DNA from 4 places in the Flammeovirga yaeyamensis genome. Region 2 is predicted to be linked to each of the others. Evidence: riboswitches for the same ligand, from Rfam matches in the RefSeq annotation. Region 2 holds a riboswitch; each other region holds the start of a gene.

Region 1 (4,323 bases), on a different replicon from region 2:
GTTAAGAAATCCTCATCAGTAAGCATATTTAAAAATGTGAGGATAGCTTTTTTCTCTTTTTCTGTTAAATGCAATTTTACGGGATCACCAGGAAAAATAGGTTCATTGCTCCCTTCTCTAATTAGGGCATCTAAAGTTTTACTATCCTTTACATGTTCATTATAATGCTCTAAAACTTCTTCGAGTGTATTGAATCTGCCATCATGCATATACGGTGCAGTAACAGCTATATTTCTTAAACTCGGTGCCTTAAATTTTCCTTTATCAAACTCAGACCCTGTTACATCAGAAAGGCCTACTTTTAAATTATCATCGTCATCCAAACCATTATTATGGAACCCTCTAAACCCTTTAAAGTCACCTGAGGTTAGAATATTTAAATGACAGTCACCACAATTTCCACCTCTTAGGTTTATACTTGGTTCTGGATGAGTAAAGAACAATTGAATACCTAATAACTCTTCTTCGGTAGGAATGTAACTTCCTTTTAAGTACTGATCGTATTTAGAATTACTTGAAATTAAAGTACGTTCGAATTGAGCAATTGCTTTGCCAATATTTTCTTCAGTAATAACTCCGCTGCCAAAAGCTTTCTCAAAAAGCGGAGGATATTTAGGGTCTGATTGTAAACGCTCAACTACTTCATCCAAAGTCATGTCCATCTCTAGCACATTTTCGATGGGGCCTAAAGCTTGATCTTCCAAGCTACCAGATCTCCCATCCCAGAAAAACTTTCCTTGCCACATCGCATTCACAATAGCCATACTACTAAATTCGCCTACACGACCATGAATACCTTCGGCTAAAGCTTTTCCATCTGTAAATGATAAGGATTGTTGATGACATGTTCCACAAGAAGTAGAATTATCTCTGGAAAGTTGTGTATCGTAAAATAGCATTCGACCCAATTCCACGCCTTTTGTAGTGGTTGGGTTGTTTTCTGGTAATACAAAATTTCTTCCAAAATGTGAAGGCAACTCTAGGGGATAAGGTTGATTACTTTCATCATCAATAGTTGGATTTTCACAGCATGAAAAAAGAATTGATAAGAATAAGGGTACTATGTAAAAATTAAGTTTCATGTTATTTAGAATACTTTAAGTTAGGTAATCAGTGTTGAAATAAAAAGGAGACTTAAAGTTTATTATTTTTTTGTGAGGGAGTAGTGTCTTAAATCATCAACTTTAAAAAAAATGAAATGTTTTTGTTAATCAAGTTTAATGATTTGGAATTAAAGAATTATCATTTTAATCTTGCACAATAATCATCAAGAACCTTTAGGTACCAACCGAGCAAAGTAGCCACGGTGGTAAAAATGATGTGGTCGATTTCTAGACAAAAAAACTAAATCACCTCCCTTATTTCTTGATGTTCGTTGAATTTTATAACACTATAATTTAAAATTATGGCAAGTAAAGAACCGTTTCAATTAACATTAAAAGAGTGCTATCAAGTACTAAGCAATCAATTTGTATCGACTTCAGAAGAAGTAAAATACAGAAACCTAACTATGTTACAAGCCGAAAAATTGATGGGGTTAAGAGGTCGATCTGATCATTCTTTACCAAAACTTTATGGAAACTCATTATTAGAAAGAATTAAATCAGAATTAGAGTAATTTTATTTTAGCTTTCTTGGTATATCTTTCTGAGACATCTTGAGCAATGATCTGAATTTGATTTTGCTTCCTAAGATTGATGACACGCATATTTAGGTATAGAATCTTATTGTTTTTTATCATTCGAACAATAGCACTTTCTGTAAAGCCAGAGCGTTGTGCATCTTCCATTAATTTGAAAAACAAATGATGGTCTTGATGCATAATCATTTGAAGGATTTGATTCTTCTTACAACCAAAACATTCATTCCACATAATGTTAGAGAGTACAATTGTACCATTTTCATCTATGGTAGACATGATATCGTAAATGGTTTTATCGCAAAAAAATCTTGATGGAGGGGTTAGGTCAAAAGCTTTCATCATATCTACTTTTTCCATCTGTTGAAGCATAACATGATAGATCGCTGTAGAACATAAATTGATAGATCGTAATAGGTTTTTTGAATATCCTTCTCTCTTATCACATAAACCAATTAATCCAATTTGTTGGTTTTGATGAAATATAGGGATTAATAAAAATGAGAACCAGCTTGCTTGTGTTCTGTACTTATCTTCATCATAACTAAAAAAGGGGAGTTGTTTACCATGAGCCAATTTCAAATACTTTACTGCTATTGAGGAAGTATTTAAAGGGCCATTGCCAAGTATCGGTATATTATTTTGAAAAGAGGTACATTCTATCAAGTTGGAGTAATTGAGTTTTTCCAAGTCTTGATCAATCAAACCTATAAATCCATAAGTTGAACTTGTAATTTTACATAGTTCATGTATAGTTTGATGAAGAATTTCTAATTCACCTTTTATGTTATTTTTTAATTGATCGATAATGCACTCTCTTAAACCATATAAATGGTCTTTTATAGTAGTAGTCGTATTGAGGGTCATGTGAAGTGTAATTACAAATAAAAAAGATATCAGGTTTAACGGGAAAGTATCAGAACAACACTCAATATATCTCTTTAAGTTTCTTGTCTCCTAATTCGTGATGTGAGTTATCGATTAAAAACTACGTACCATTTGATCTATCTTTTGATATGTGGTTTATATAAACAAGTAGTGAATGGTATTGATCCAATTTTATACTTGACTTATAGTAATAAAAAAACGACAATCTGATGCATTTATCAAATTGTCGTTGTGGAATGTATATTTTAATTACAACAAATAATTGATGTAAGTTTATATTAAACTTAATTCATTCTAACGTTTTTAGGACGATTAATACCATCATATCCTTTACGCTTTTTGGATCTCTCAGTTCTTTTTAATCTGATTTCTTCAGAATCTTCTTGTGTAGATTTACTCACACTTAGAATAATACCTATGGTCATACCTGTAAACAATAAAGAGGTACCACCCATACTTACTAATGGTAAAGGTAAACCAGTTAATGGAAGCAATCCTGTGACCACGCCCATATGTACAAATGCCTGGAGTATTAAACTAAAGGTAAGACCAGCTGCCAATAAACCACCAAAAGCTTTTTGACTAGTAGCGACAATTGCCATTCCCCGGTAAAGTAGGGTAATGTAAAGTCCTATAATTACTAAAGCCCCAATTAAACCATATTCTTCTACCACAATGGCAAAAACAAAATCAGAATAAGAGTGAGGTAGGAAGTTTCTTTGAGTACTTTCTCCAATTCCTTTACCTGAAATTCCACCAGTTGAAATTGCGATATAAGATTGTTCCGCTTGATAAGGGATTTCAGTTTCACTCATAAAAGAAGATAAACGAGAAACTGCGGTACCACCTCTTTGACCAAATTGGTAAACAAACAAGGCCGCAAGGCAACCAATCGCTATCAACATAAATAAGTATTTAACGGGAACACGCCCGATAAATAACTGAAGCATAATAGTGAGGAATAACAAAGAGGCTGTAGAGATATCAGAAACACCTATTAATCCACAAATTATACCTGTCCATACTAATAGAGGGACAATTGCTTTATTAAATTCTCCAATATCTCTTTGTCTTTTCCAAAGCATGGAAGCCATATTGGCGATTAGTGCAAGCCTTGCTAAATCAGAAGGCTGAAAAGTAAAATTGATAAAAGGGATTTCGATCCAACGAGAAGCACTGTTTATTTCCGATCCAAAGAACCAAGTAAATAACAGTAATGGGATTGATAGTAAAAGTGCATATCTTGATAATCTAGAATAGTAGATATAATCTATTTTATGACAAACGTAAGCACCAATGATACCAACAATGACAAGGGTAGAATGACGTAATAAGTAATGCTCATTATCACCACCTGCTTGCATATAGGCTAAAGACCCGGTAGCACTGTAAACAATCAATATCGAAAACATCGATAATGTGATCATTACACCCCATATGATACGGTCTCCCTCTAATCTATTTAATAGCTTTTCCATGCATTATTTATAATTTCTGAACGGCCTCAATAAAATGATCCCCTCTATCCATGTAATTCTTAAATAGGTCGAAACTTGCACAAGCAGGAGATAATAAAACTACTTCTCCAGTATCTGCAGCATTTGTTGCTAGCGATATTGCTTCTTCCATACTTTGGGTTTCAATCATTACTTTTTGATCTCCAAAAGCAGCCAATAATTTACTATTATCAGTTCCTAAACATATAATAGATTTCACTCTTCTTTCGACTGCATCGTGTAACATACTGTAATCATTGCCTTTATCAGTACCACCTGCAATCCAAACAATAGGCGTAT
Region 2 (4,323 bases):
TTATTTCTTCATTCGGTATTGCTGGTTTACCAGGTACAGCCTCATTTGCAGCAATTACCGCCATGACGATTATGGGTATTTCTGCAGAAGTGATGGGTATCGTATTGACCTTTGTACTCTCTGTTGATTCCTTGATTGATATGGGTAGAACAGCTACAAATATTTTTGGTGTTTCATCTGCAGCAACTTTTATTAGTAAAATTGATGGAGGAATGGACATGAAAATTTTTAATAAAGAGAATCAATAAGCTTACGTAAGTAAAGTGTGATTTTTTTAATTTAAAGATTAGAAAATTGCTTTTTTTGATGCATATGAGGACTTTTTATAGGTTTTGAAAACATTTATATGCAAAATTTAGTTGTAATGTATTTTTCTTTTATGAACTTAAAAAAATTATTGAGTGTTTAGATTAATGTAAACATTCACAAATACATGGAAAAAATTCACACAACATCAATAGCGATTTTTGATTTAACACAATTTCCTATTGTTATCATAACGTGTACAAAGGAACAACCTACAGCACAGGATATTATTGAATACAAATCGAAAAAGGAAGAAATTTTCGAAACTTTTACAACCCCATTTGTTGTAATTGGTGATATTTCTAAAGTGAAGTGGATGGATGCAGATGCTAGGATAGCTTATGGTAAAAACATGAAAGAAACTGCTGATAAATACAGTCATTTGATGATTAAAACATATGCAGTGGTACCTAATATTATTGCCAATGCTATTTTAAAAGGAGTGAATCTCATAGCAAAACCAAAATACGAACAAGTAATTTGTAAATCTTTTGAACAGGCATATTCTAAAGCATTACATGAAAAGGATCTTATCGAGAACTTGAAATCTGCATAAATTAGGAATTAATTCATGATTTAATATATAAGTATAAACATGTAAAGTTAAATACTAAACAAAATTAAGATCAGTCAAAGACTGATCTTTTTTTTTGTTCAAATTTTATTAGATAAAAAAATTAATACCATAAGATATTTTTTGGGAGAGGTGTGTTAGTCTTTTTCACGATTACTGATAATAATGCCTTATCAATTTCATATTATAGGCAATTTCTAACATTGTAATTTTTTGTAGAAAAATTCACTTTTTTGAACTAAAGATGATTAAGTAATGTTTTTTTATTGTACTAATTTATTACTTATGCAATTAATTTATAAATGTTCAGTGGCAACATTTGATATCTCAGAATTTCCTCTGGTAAAAATTGTTTGTCATAAAGAACAACCCAATCTTGAAGATGTAATTGAATACAAAAATTTAAAAAATAAAGTCTTCAAAGATTTCAATGAGCCCTTTATTGTAATCAGTGATGTGTCCAAAATAAAGTGGATGGATTCTGAAGCAAGAATAGAGTACGGCAAGAATCTTAAAGAAAGTGATGATAAATACCTTCACCTATTCAAAACAGCATATGTTGTCGTTCCGAATATTGTAGTGAATATCATGTTGAAAGGTATTAACCTTGTAGCTAAGCCAAGATTTAGACAAGTGATTTGTTCTAGCTATGATGAAGCATACAAAAAAGCAAAATCAGAATTAAAATTTATGATCGATTATCAGAAAGTATCTTAAAATAACCTTACCATTACACATCACAACCCAACTACTAATATTTTACAAGAAACCTAACTATTATGAATAAAATTTACACATGTAATGCCGCAGTAATAGATGTTACTGACTTTCCAATTGTGACAATGACATGTTTATCTGAAAACCCAACTCATCAAGATATTATTGAATTTAAAGCACTAAAAGAAAAAGTTTTTGATAAGTTTGATACACCTTTTGTAGTTATTGATGATTCAAGTAATATCAAATGGATTAGTTCCTCTGCCAGAGCAGAGTATGGACGTTTACTTAATGAACATGATAAAAGATATCAGAACTTATTGAGAGCTTATTTTATTGTAGCACCTAATAAGCTTATGAAAGTGATATTAAATACAATGAATAAGATATTTAAAAGAGAAATAAGACAATACGTTTACGATGATATTGATATGGCAAGAAGCTTTGCAGAATTAGATAGTGAAGTAATCAAATCAATATCAAATGTTTCTTGATTAAAATTAAATTCATTATCTATTTACTACCCAAACAAAAAATTGAATGTACCCTCTAGATTACCTTTGCAACAAATTAAGTGACGAAACATTTAAAATAGAATATCCATTTGATGATCATGTAATAATTACATTCAGGAAAGAAACATTGAATAAAAAAGATGTAGAACATTTTTTTAAAGTAGTTCATATCATTTTAGAAAACATTCAAAAACCTACAACTTTTATATATGATGTTTCTAAAGTAAAAATGATGCTAACAGATCTCCGTATGAGTTTTGCTAATAAAGTTAAAGTAATTTTGGACAACTATTCATATCTTGTAGCTTCTTATATAGTGATTATTAATAACCCTGTCACTAAGTTATTATTATATGGTATTAACCTTATTATTGGATCAGATACCAAACAAAAAGTAATGACAAATAGGGAGGAGGTTATCCGATATATAAAAAATAAAAGTGTCACCCAATTCATATAGGGTGACACCTGTTAATCAGATTGATCTAGCATTCCTTACATCATTTAAGGCATCTAACATCTTTTTGTTATGATGAGATACCTCTTTAGTTGATGTAGTCCTAATTAATTCCAATAATGATTGATCATTTAATGATGAAAAATGATCCACGAAATAGATATAAATGTCTTCTTGTAAATTCATGTTGATATAATTTTGAAATACTAAATAAAATTCAATTCTCCATTTAATAAATGGATAGGCTTTTTAAGAGATAGTTTACCACTTTTAAATACAGTGGATAAACCTTTAAAGTCTCTATTATGGAATTCTGTGTGCAAGGCATTTAAAAAAATACCTCGAGAACTATTCCACTGAAAGTTACCGACTTCAAGATTAAACTGTTGTATCAGTTCATCATCAGATAGCTGCCCTAAAAGGGTGGCGTCAACAAGTTCATTTTCATTGAATAATGTCATAAATGTAAATTTAGAGTGAAACAAAATTTTACAATGACATCAAGAATTTAATAAGAATAGGGGGGAATGTTTTTGTCGTTCCGACCTCATCTATTTTGCCACCGTGGTATTTACTCGGTTGGCATCCATCTAAGGATTCTTGATGATGATACAAAGTAAAAGACAAAAAATGTATAATTCAAATTTTTCTAAGAAGTTTTTTTGAATTTAAGGTGATAGAGTTGTTTTGCTCTTCTAAAATAGATCATATATAGCTTTGGTGTCCTTAACATCAATAATATAATATTGATCCTTTCGTATTTCTGGTAATAATTGTAGATAATAAAGAATCCTATTATTTCTGTAACTAATAATGGAAGTACTGTTCCTAATTCGCCAAAGAATTTGACAAAGAAGTAAGAACTAAAAATTAAAATACAGCTATTAATTACCACAACATTGGTTGAATATTGAGGTTTACCAATCGCATTAGTATAACTTCCGAAGAAAGCTCCTAATGGTGAAAACTGCGCTGACATTATCAAAATAACTAATAAATGGAAAGACTCTCCATAACCTTCTCCATGAAGAATACTTAAAAGTGGTTTAATGACTATTAGAAAAGCAATAGAGATAGGAACAATCAAAGTATATACTCTTTTGATCGTTTTTATAAATTCAAGTTTAAAATGCCTCAAGTTCCCTTGCTCAAATAGTAATACAATTTTGGGGTAAAATATGAGCTGAATCGCATTACTAAGTGATAAAATTAAGACCAAATATCGTTGAGCAACACCCAAAAGTGCTGTTACTTCCAAAGACAGAATACCAGCTGATATAAATAAAGTCATCCTAGAAGCAAGTGTACCAAATATCGCTTTTAACGTGCCCTGTTTGGCATAATGCATAATGTGTTTGAACGTTTTCTTATTAAATTTACTTATAACTATTTTGAAGGTTGGAATTGAACTTAAACCAATAAGAAAACTAACAAAATAAAGGCCACTCAAATAGATAATTAAATTACTTAATTCTACAGGGTAATTACTGAAATAGAAGAAAGCAGTGAAAAGCATTAAAAGAGTAGTGAAATTAATCATTACTGCTTTATATAATTCACCACGACTTTTATGAATATTTTCAATCCATTTTAAACAATTATTACTAATGGAATACAAAGGATAAAATAACAATAATGCGGAGACTTCAGGGAAGAAATCATAATACCCAATCGCAAAAATTACCGCTCCAATTAAAGATTCTATAAGTAATAGAGCGTATAAAACCGTTTTATAAGTAGAATGTGCTGTTTCA
Region 3 (4,323 bases), on a different replicon from region 2:
TTGCAATGTTTTCAGACCTGCTTCAATAATTTCCCATTTTGATGAATCCACCATAATTGGAAGCTTGGCAATATCTGGTTCAGATGCGATTAGATTTAAGAAACGTGTCATACATTCCTTAGAATCCAACATCCCTTCATCCATATTGACATCAATTACCTGAGCACCACCTTCTACTTGGTGTCTTGCAATTTCGATGGCTGCTTCAAAATCACCGTTTTCAATCAAACGACGGAATTTGGCAGAACCTGTTACGTTGGCCCTCTCACCCACGTTAACAAAAATGCTATCCGGCTTGATCGTTACAGGTTCTAAACCACTTAATCTTTGGTAAGGTGCTTGAGTTGGAATTTCTCTCACCTTCGCTTTGCTGAATGTCTCTGCAATTCCATTAATATGGTCAGGTGTTGTACCGCAACATCCACCAATAATATTCACTAATCCATCAAAAGATTCTAAGATTTTACTCATCTCTTCTGATGTCTGATCGTACTCACCAAATTCGTTAGGAAGACCCGCATTTGGATAGGCTGAAACGTTGGTATCAGCAACACGAGATAATTCTTGAATGTATGGACGGAGTAAATCTGCGCCTAATGCACAGTTCAATCCTACACTAAATAGATCTGCATGTCTGATAGAGTTCCAGAATGCTTCGACTACTTGTCCAGAAAGCGTTCTACCCGATGCATCTGTAATCGTACCAGAAACCATCAATGGTAAACGTTCTCCTTTATATAAATTAGGGAATTCAGCCTCTCTCCCTTTTGGAGCTGCAGAAACTACATTTCCTTCTTCAACATCAGTAAAATATTTATCAGCAGCAAATAGAGCTGCTTTACAGTTTAGCGTATCAAATACTGTCTCGATTAAGATCGTATCCGCTCCACCTTCTGCTAGACCTTGTACCTGTAAATAGTAAGCTTCAACAAGATCATCAAAAGTAACCGCTCTATAACCTGGATCGTTTACATCAGGAGAAATAGATGCCGTTCTGTTCGTTGGTCCTACTGCTCCCGCTACAAAACGAGGTTTGTGAGGTTCCAATTCAGTGTATTCAGCTGCTGCTTCTTTTGCCAACTTTGCAGAGGCATAGTTCAACTCATACACATCTGGCTCCATTTGATAATCGGCCATAGCGATAGTCGTACCACTAAATGTATTCGTCTCAACGATATCAGCTCCTGCTTTGAAATATTGTTTGTGAATATCACGAATAATATCCGGCTGAGTGATAGAAAGCATATCATTGTTCCCTTTCACATCACATGGGTGATCTTTAAATCGTTCACCTCTGTAATCCTCTTCACCTAATTTATGCTTTTGAATCATGGTACCCATCGCACCATCTAATATGAGCACACGCTCTTTTGCTAACTCTCTGAGTTTTTTCGACATCTGATATTTTAAAAGTTACGTTTCACATCCTCTCCCTTTGAAGAGTTAAAAACGTGCTTAAAAGTTACTGTTGAGACTTCCATTCCCGATTGAATGCTATAGCTCATCTTTCTCGGACACCTCCGAGGCGGGATTTGGCACCTGAAGCTGGGCGCAACGGTTGCCATGACATCTACGAGCCCGATCTCTTATGTCATTCGTGATAAGCACAGTGCAAATTAAATACAAAATGAAGAAAAGACCATATTTTATTGAATGAAATCGCCTTTTCGTCATCAATTTTAATACGAATACTTAATTTTTTTCAATTTTTTTAAATGTTCAATTTATCCAATAAACATAAGAGTATTTGATACACTTTATAAATTTAGAAATGGGTTGCGCAATCTGTTTCGAAACCTTTCGTACAGAAAAATAAAATCACGTTATCCGTAAATGACAACCGATTGCGCAACATGTATCGCAACATTCCGAAACTTTAAAAAACAGAAATCCAAAAATAGTACAACAATAGTCCACTTTTAGACAAAAGAACTGACTTACAACAATTTGTAATTCTATAGATTAAGACTTAGAATTGTAAAAGACAAAAACATAGCTATCTACTGCGCAAAACTTGAAATGAATTATAATTTACTGCTATTACGTATTGTCTAAAAGTTATCTAGCTAGAAATTCTCTATTACAGTCATGTTTGATGAAATGACAAACATGCCCATTTTTTTTGCACATGTCCGTTACATGTCCATTTAAAACTACATTTAACTAATGAAAAAATTATTACGTTTCTTCAGTCTAATGCTATTGATGACCATAGCATTCACGTCCACATTGTATGCTCAAGAAAGAAAACTAACCGGGACAATTCTCGATGAAAACAAAACTCCTTTACCTGGTGTAAACGTGATTGTCACAGGAACATCAAAAGGTACAACTACTGATTTTGAAGGAAGCTTTTCTATTCTTGTTTCAGAATCAGCCAAAACGCTATCATTTAGTTATATCGGATTTTTTGAACAAGTAGTTGAAATCGGAAATAAAACTAAATTCTCTATCATTCTAAAAGAAGATGCTAAACAACTTTCGGAAGTAGTTGTAGTCGGTTATGGTCAGATGGAGAAAAAAGATGTGACAGGCGCCATGTCTTCTGTTAAGGCAGAAGATTTTAACCAAGGTGTGATGTCCTCTCCTGATCAATTGATTCAAGGTAAAATTGCTGGTGTTCAGATGACTCCATCTTCTGGGGAGCCAGGTGCAGGTGTCAACATTCGTGTTCGTGGTGGTACATCATTAACTGCATCCAATGAGCCTTTATACGTTATTGATGGCTTTCCAATTGATAATACTGCATCAGACCCAGGTACTTCTGGTGTATATTCAAATTCTGCTAGAAAAAATCCATTGGCCACTATCAACCCTGCCGATATTGAGTCATTTGATATCTTAAAAGATGCTTCTGCAACAGCTATTTATGGAGCGAGAGGAGCAAATGGTGTCATCATCATTACCACTAAGAAAGGTAAAGAAGGTACTGCTAAAGTAAATTATGATGCTTACTTTGGTGTATCGACTATTTCTAAAAAATTAGGCATTTTAACTGCTGACGAATACCGTTCAGCTACTGCTGCAGAAGGAACTACTCCACTAGATTTAGGAGCAAATACGGATTGGCAAGAAGTGATGACACAGCAAGCAGTGACTCAAAATCATAATTTGGGTGTTTCTGGAGGAACAAAAACAACTCAGTATAGATTCTCTGTCAATTATCTTAACCAAGAAGGTATTATGATTAATTCGGGTATGGAAAGAATTGGTGCCCGTATGAATATCACTCAAAAGTTATCCGATAAAGTAACGCTTGGAGCAAACATGATGGGTTCATTCACTAAAAACAACAACCTTCCATACGGTGTTGGCGGTGCCCTAGATGGTGGTGTCATCAATAACATGATCCGTATGTCTCCACTCCTTCCACAAGACTATTCTTCAGCAAACCAATTGGAGAAGAACCCTTATATCATGGCCACGAATGTAAGAGATTTTACCAACACCCAAAGAGTTTTAGGTAATGCTTTTTTAGAAGCTGAATTAATCCCTGGATTAAAAGGCAAATTAAATGTTGGTGGTGATTTAACTTCAGCAAAGAGAAATGCTTATTTACCTGGTACTATTGAATGGGTTGGTAAAGGAAATGGAAATGCAGATGTTCGTAATAACTTCCTTCATAACATGCTTTTTGAAGGTACATTAAACTATACAAAAACATTTGGTGATACTAAATTGAATGCTCTTGCTGGTTATACTTATCAAGCATTTGGGTCGGAGTACAATGCCATAAATGCTACTGGATTCCAAGTAGATAATATTGCAGAGTATAACCTTAACGCTGCTAGTGGATTGGTTATTCCAGATTCAAACAAAGAATCTAATAAACTGATTTCTTGGATTGGTAGAGCAAATGTGAGTTTTAAAGATAAATATGTCTTTACTGGTACACTTAGAGTTGACGGATCTTCAAGATTTGGTGCGAATAATAAGTGGGGGCTATTCCCTTCAGTTTCTGGTGCGTGGAGAATTTCAGAAGAGGACTTCTTATCAACAAGCACAGTGTTTAGTGATTTAAAACTTCGTGCAGGTTGGGGTATTACTGGTTCTCAAGAAATTGGTAACTACCGTTCACTTCCTACTTTAGATGGCGGTAAATCGTTCAGTGCTGTAGGAATTGGATCGGGTGTAACGTATAACAATTATGCTAACCCTGATTTGAAATGGGAAGAAACTTCTCAAATCAACATTGGTTTGGATTATGAATTATTCGAAGGCAAAGTATTTGGTACTATCGATGTATATCAAAAGCACACAAAAGATTTATTGTTAGAGCTTCAAGCCGCTCAACCTGCGCCAGTTGATATATTCTTACAAAAT
Region 4 (4,323 bases), on a different replicon from region 2:
TTATCGTGGGTCATTCTGTAATAAGCATCAAAATTAACTGTTGCTTTCTCACCAAGATTCCATAAGTATCCAAAATCGAAAGAATCGATGTTTTCAGGTAATAAGTTCGGGTTACCTTGTCTTACGTTAAAAGCATCTTGCCATGTCACGAAAGGTTCCAAATACCAACCTCTAGGTCTTTCGATTCTTCTTGAATAGCTCAACATCAATTGGTTGTCTTTCGGCAAACTATACGATAAGTGAACTGTAGGGAAAATGTTCCATTGATCGACCGGATAGTCTTGCTCCTGCCCTACCACTGAAACATTTCTCCCTGTGTATTCAGCTCTAACACCACCTTGGTAACCTAATTTCCCGAGCTTGCCGGAATAGATACCATATAAGGAGTGTATCGTCTGTGTGTAGTTTGTGGTGTAACTAAAATCTTGTTGGAAAATATAGTCGCCTGTTGTAGGGTCTAATTGATACACTTCGTTAATATCTTCTGCTGCATTCCAACGTGTTTGCCATCCGGCTTCGATTTTATCAGTTGCACCGATAGGTAAAGTATAATCTAATTTAGCTCTTAATCTACCTCCAGGTCCTACTTCAGAAGAACGCTGTCCCGATGATGGTATTTCTACAACAGAACCATCAGGGTTTTTAGGTAATAATTCGTTTTTCGAAGACTCTGTCATGTCTCTTCCACCATAATCTACCATGGCATCAAGTACATGACCTTTCTTATTAAATTTATGTTGATAGGCCAAGTTAACGCTGTAATACAAGCCTCCTCTTTCCCATTGTTCACTTGAGATATATCGATTTTCATCAATTGGATTATTGGAACCACCTATGTTTTTATATTCATAGAAATCGGCATCCATTCCACCATACATTTTAAAATCACCTGCTTTACCAGATAACTTGATAAAATCATTATCAGAAATAGAGTACTCAACGCCACCTTGAAGTCCCATTACCTCGAAAGTACGCTCCCTTTCTCCATCTGAAATAATGTAAGAAGTTGTATCTCCAGATTGAGTAATACGTTCCGATTTTAGGGTACCCGGACCAGGTCTTTTATTGTAATTGGCACCTACATAGTAGCTCCATTTTTTCTTTCTAAAGTTTAACAGGAAATCTCCACCTAATCGGCCATAACGACCAACATTTACGTTGGCTACGCCACTTACGCCTTCTAATTTATTTTTCTTAGTAATGATATTGATAATGCCTGCTGTTCCATCAGGGTCGTATTTAGCAGATGGGTTAGTTATTAATTCAATATTTTCGATAGTTGAGGCTGGAATTTGTTGTAAAGCTTCTGATGCATCCAATACAGATGGGCGACCATCAATAAGTACGGTAAAACCAGAACTACCCCTTAAACTCACATTACCATCTCCGTCCACATTAATAGAAGGTACATTTTGTAGTACATCCACCGCAGTACCTGACAAAGCCGAAAATTGTGAGCCTACATTGACTACCTTTTTATCAATGTCATAGGTCACCGTATTTTGGGTTCCAACAACTTCCACAGCTTCAAGTACTTCAGCATCTGTAGTGAGTACTACATTACCGATATCTTTAGAGTAATTCGATTTATCGATCACTACATTTTCTAGAATGCTTTTTTGGAATCCGATAAAAGTTACTTCTACCATATACGTCCCCTCAGACAAGTTCTTTACGACAAACTTACCTCCTTCGGTAGTTACGGTTCCACCTACAAGGGTGTGCGTATCTTTAGTAAATACACTTACAGTAGCATATTCTACCGGTACATTTGTTCCGTCCTCGGATACAGAACCGATAATGACTCCTTTCTTAATAGGGTTGTTGTTAGCGAAAACCGTTGAAAGGAAAATGAAAGTCAAAAATGTGAATAATTGAGAAGTTCTTTTAAACATGAGTTTACAGTAAATATTAAATCTGCTTCAAAAGTAGTAGGCAAATCTGTTTGAAATCTGAAGAGATATAGAGTTGATGATCTTTTATTCTTAAATCACTGATTTTCTTCACATTCCAATACCTACTTTTTTGATAAAAACCCCAAACACTTGTATTTGTTTATAGAAAAATCAGATTTCATTTTTACAATTCTGAACGAAATCTGTAGTTCCTCTTTTTATAAATTCAATTTGTTATAGACTTATTTGATAAAAAAACTTCAAAGACTTTTGTACTACTTTATTACATTTCTATATTTGCAATTGCAATCTTATCAAGAAAGGCAGAGGGATTGGGCCCTATGAAGTCTTGGCAACCTGCGCTCCTCAAAGCAAGGTGCCAACTCCCACCACGAAGGTGTTCGTGAAAAGATGAGTTTAACTCCATAAAATTTCATATTCATTGCATTGCAATACTGTCTATACTGATAAGTTCACGGATGAACCAAAATTTGGGCTGAGTGTTTTTTAGAAGTTTAAAACAGCATATTATTTCTTTTTGTCTACTGTTATTTTTAACAGGATGCTTTGAGCTACAAGAAAAGTTAGAAGTGACAGAAAGCGGAAAAGGTGATTATTCCTTTACTTTTGATTTTTCTCAGAGTAAAGATATCTTCAATATTATTTCTGCATATAAAGACAAAAACGATCAACGCATTTTTGAACCAAAAAAATACGAAAAACCTCTACAATTGCTAAGCCGAGAATTAAATACACTTCCCGGTGTGTACAATTGTAAGACTTTATTAGACTCTACCCATTGGAGGTTAGGTATTCGTTTTGCATTTGTTGATATTCATGCATTCAATTCCGCTCTCTCGAAAATTAACCTCTCTAAGAAGGAGGAGGTTTTCATCAAAATGAAGAGAAAAAAAGCTGAATGGGTTCAGAATGTAAATTGGATGAATATCATCACATCGCAACTACCAAATTCTGAAGAATCAAAGAAATTGATGTTGCAACAAGTGGATTCTGCTTCTTACAATTTCCATTGGAATCTGAACAGAAATATCAAAACTGTAAAATCTTATGAGATCGAACGAATGGGAACATCAGAATTGGTATTTGAAGGAAAAATTCCAAGCATTGAAAAAGCAGAGTATATCACTCAATGGAATGTAAAATTTAAATGAGATTATCATAAATAATAGAAATATGACCTATTTATTCACATCCGAATCTGTATCTGAAGGGCATCCAGATAAAATTGCCGATCAAATATCGGATTCAATTTTAGATGCTATGTTGGCACAAGACCCTACTTCACGTGTGGCTTGTGAAACTATGGTTACTACAGGTTTAGCTGTAATTGCTGGAGAAATTACGACAAAAGCATATGTTGAAATTCCAGATGTTGTTCGTGAGACTATCGACAAAATCGGGTACAATAAAGAAGATTATTACTTCGCAGCTCACTCTTGTGGTGTTCAAGTAGCATTACATAGCCAATCTCCAGATATTGCTCAAGGTGTAAACGTGGGTGAAGGTGTTGATAAAGATCAAGGTGCTGGTGACCAAGGTATGATGTTTGGTTACGCTACTAAAGAGACGCCAAGCTATATGCCAATGGCACTTGCTTTCTCTCATGGTCTAGTAAAAAGATTAGCTGAAATCCGTAAAACTCAGCCTGAATTAATCGGTTATTTAAGACCAGATGCTAAGGCTCAGGTAACCATTGAATATAACGAGGACAATACTCCTAAAAGAGTACACACTATCGTTGTTTCTACTCAGCACGATGAGTTCCCTAATAAATCAGACGATGATGCATTGGCTCAAATTGCAGAAGATGTGAAAAAACACGTTATTCCTGCTGTTATTCCAAATGCTTTGATCGATGCAGATACTATCTTCCACATCAACCCAACAGGTAAATTCGTTATCGGTGGACCTCACGGTGATGCTGGCTTGACTGGTCGTAAAATTATTGTAGATACTTACGGTGGTAAAGGTGCTCACGGTGGTGGTGCATTCTCAGGAAAAGATCCATCTAAAGTAGACCGTTCTGCTGCTTATGCTGCAAGACACATTGCTAAAAACTTAGTAGCTGCAGGTGTAGCTGACGAAGCTTTAGTACAAGTGGCTTATGCTATTGGTGTTTCTACACCAGTATCATTGAACGTACAAACTTACGGTACTTCAAAAGTAGACAAAACAGATGCTGAAATTTCAAATATCGTTAACGAGCTTTTCGATATGCGTCCTAAGGCAATTGTTGATCGTTTAGGTCTTACTAACCCTATTTTCTCTCCAACGGCTGCTTACGGTCATATGGGACAAGAACCATATACTAAAGAAGTTGAGTTGGAAATCAGAAATATCGAAGAAAAAGACGGTAAGAAAGTAACGACTACTACAATCGAGAAAAAAGAAGTAGAATTCTTTACAT

Evidence for each region. Region 2 has a riboswitch for S-adenosylmethionine ahead of KMW28_RS25875 (hypothetical protein). Riboswitches for the same ligand answer to the same signal wherever they lie in the genome.
Region 1: linked by a shared signal. The riboswitch ahead of KMW28_RS07270 (hypothetical protein) and the one ahead of KMW28_RS25875 (hypothetical protein) in region 2 are both predicted to bind S-adenosylmethionine.
Region 3: linked by a shared signal. The riboswitch ahead of metH (methionine synthase) and the one ahead of KMW28_RS25875 (hypothetical protein) in region 2 are both predicted to bind S-adenosylmethionine.
Region 4: linked by a shared signal. The riboswitch ahead of KMW28_RS16000 (hypothetical protein) and the one ahead of KMW28_RS25875 (hypothetical protein) in region 2 are both predicted to bind S-adenosylmethionine.

The regions. Positions count from the first base shown of each region.
Region 1 is NZ_CP076132.1:1,873,549-1,877,871, forward strand. It holds gene KMW28_RS07265 (cytochrome-c peroxidase) at 1-1,082, opposite strand, end outside; SAM-I-IV-variant riboswitch at 1,260-1,353, shown strand; gene KMW28_RS07270 (hypothetical protein) at 1,406-1,618, shown strand; gene KMW28_RS07275 (hypothetical protein) at 1,610-2,506, opposite strand; gene KMW28_RS07280 (FtsW/RodA/SpoVE family cell cycle protein) at 2,812-4,005, opposite strand; gene murD (UDP-N-acetylmuramoyl-L-alanine--D-glutamate ligase) at 4,013-4,323, opposite strand, start outside.
Region 2 is NZ_CP076133.1:1,528,802-1,533,124, reverse strand. It holds gene KMW28_RS25905 (cation:dicarboxylate symporter family transporter) at 1-248, shown strand, start outside; gene KMW28_RS25900 (hypothetical protein) at 434-862, shown strand; gene KMW28_RS25895 (hypothetical protein) at 1,166-1,597, shown strand; gene KMW28_RS25890 (hypothetical protein) at 1,660-2,091, shown strand; gene KMW28_RS25885 (hypothetical protein) at 2,138-2,572, shown strand; gene KMW28_RS25880 (hypothetical protein) at 2,588-2,755, opposite strand; gene KMW28_RS25875 (hypothetical protein) at 2,776-3,030, opposite strand; SAM-I-IV-variant riboswitch at 3,089-3,181, opposite strand; gene KMW28_RS25870 (lipopolysaccharide biosynthesis protein) at 3,219-4,323, opposite strand, start outside.
Region 3 is NZ_CP076132.1:3,163,518-3,167,840, forward strand. It holds gene metH (methionine synthase) at 1-1,398, opposite strand, end outside; SAM riboswitch class I at 1,499-1,607, opposite strand; gene KMW28_RS12500 (SusC/RagA family TonB-linked outer membrane protein) at 2,167-4,323, shown strand, end outside.
Region 4 is NZ_CP076132.1:4,051,971-4,056,293, forward strand. It holds gene KMW28_RS15995 (outer membrane beta-barrel protein) at 1-1,895, opposite strand, end outside; SAM riboswitch class I at 2,204-2,313, shown strand; gene KMW28_RS16000 (hypothetical protein) at 2,486-3,067, shown strand; gene metK (methionine adenosyltransferase) at 3,090-4,323, shown strand, end outside.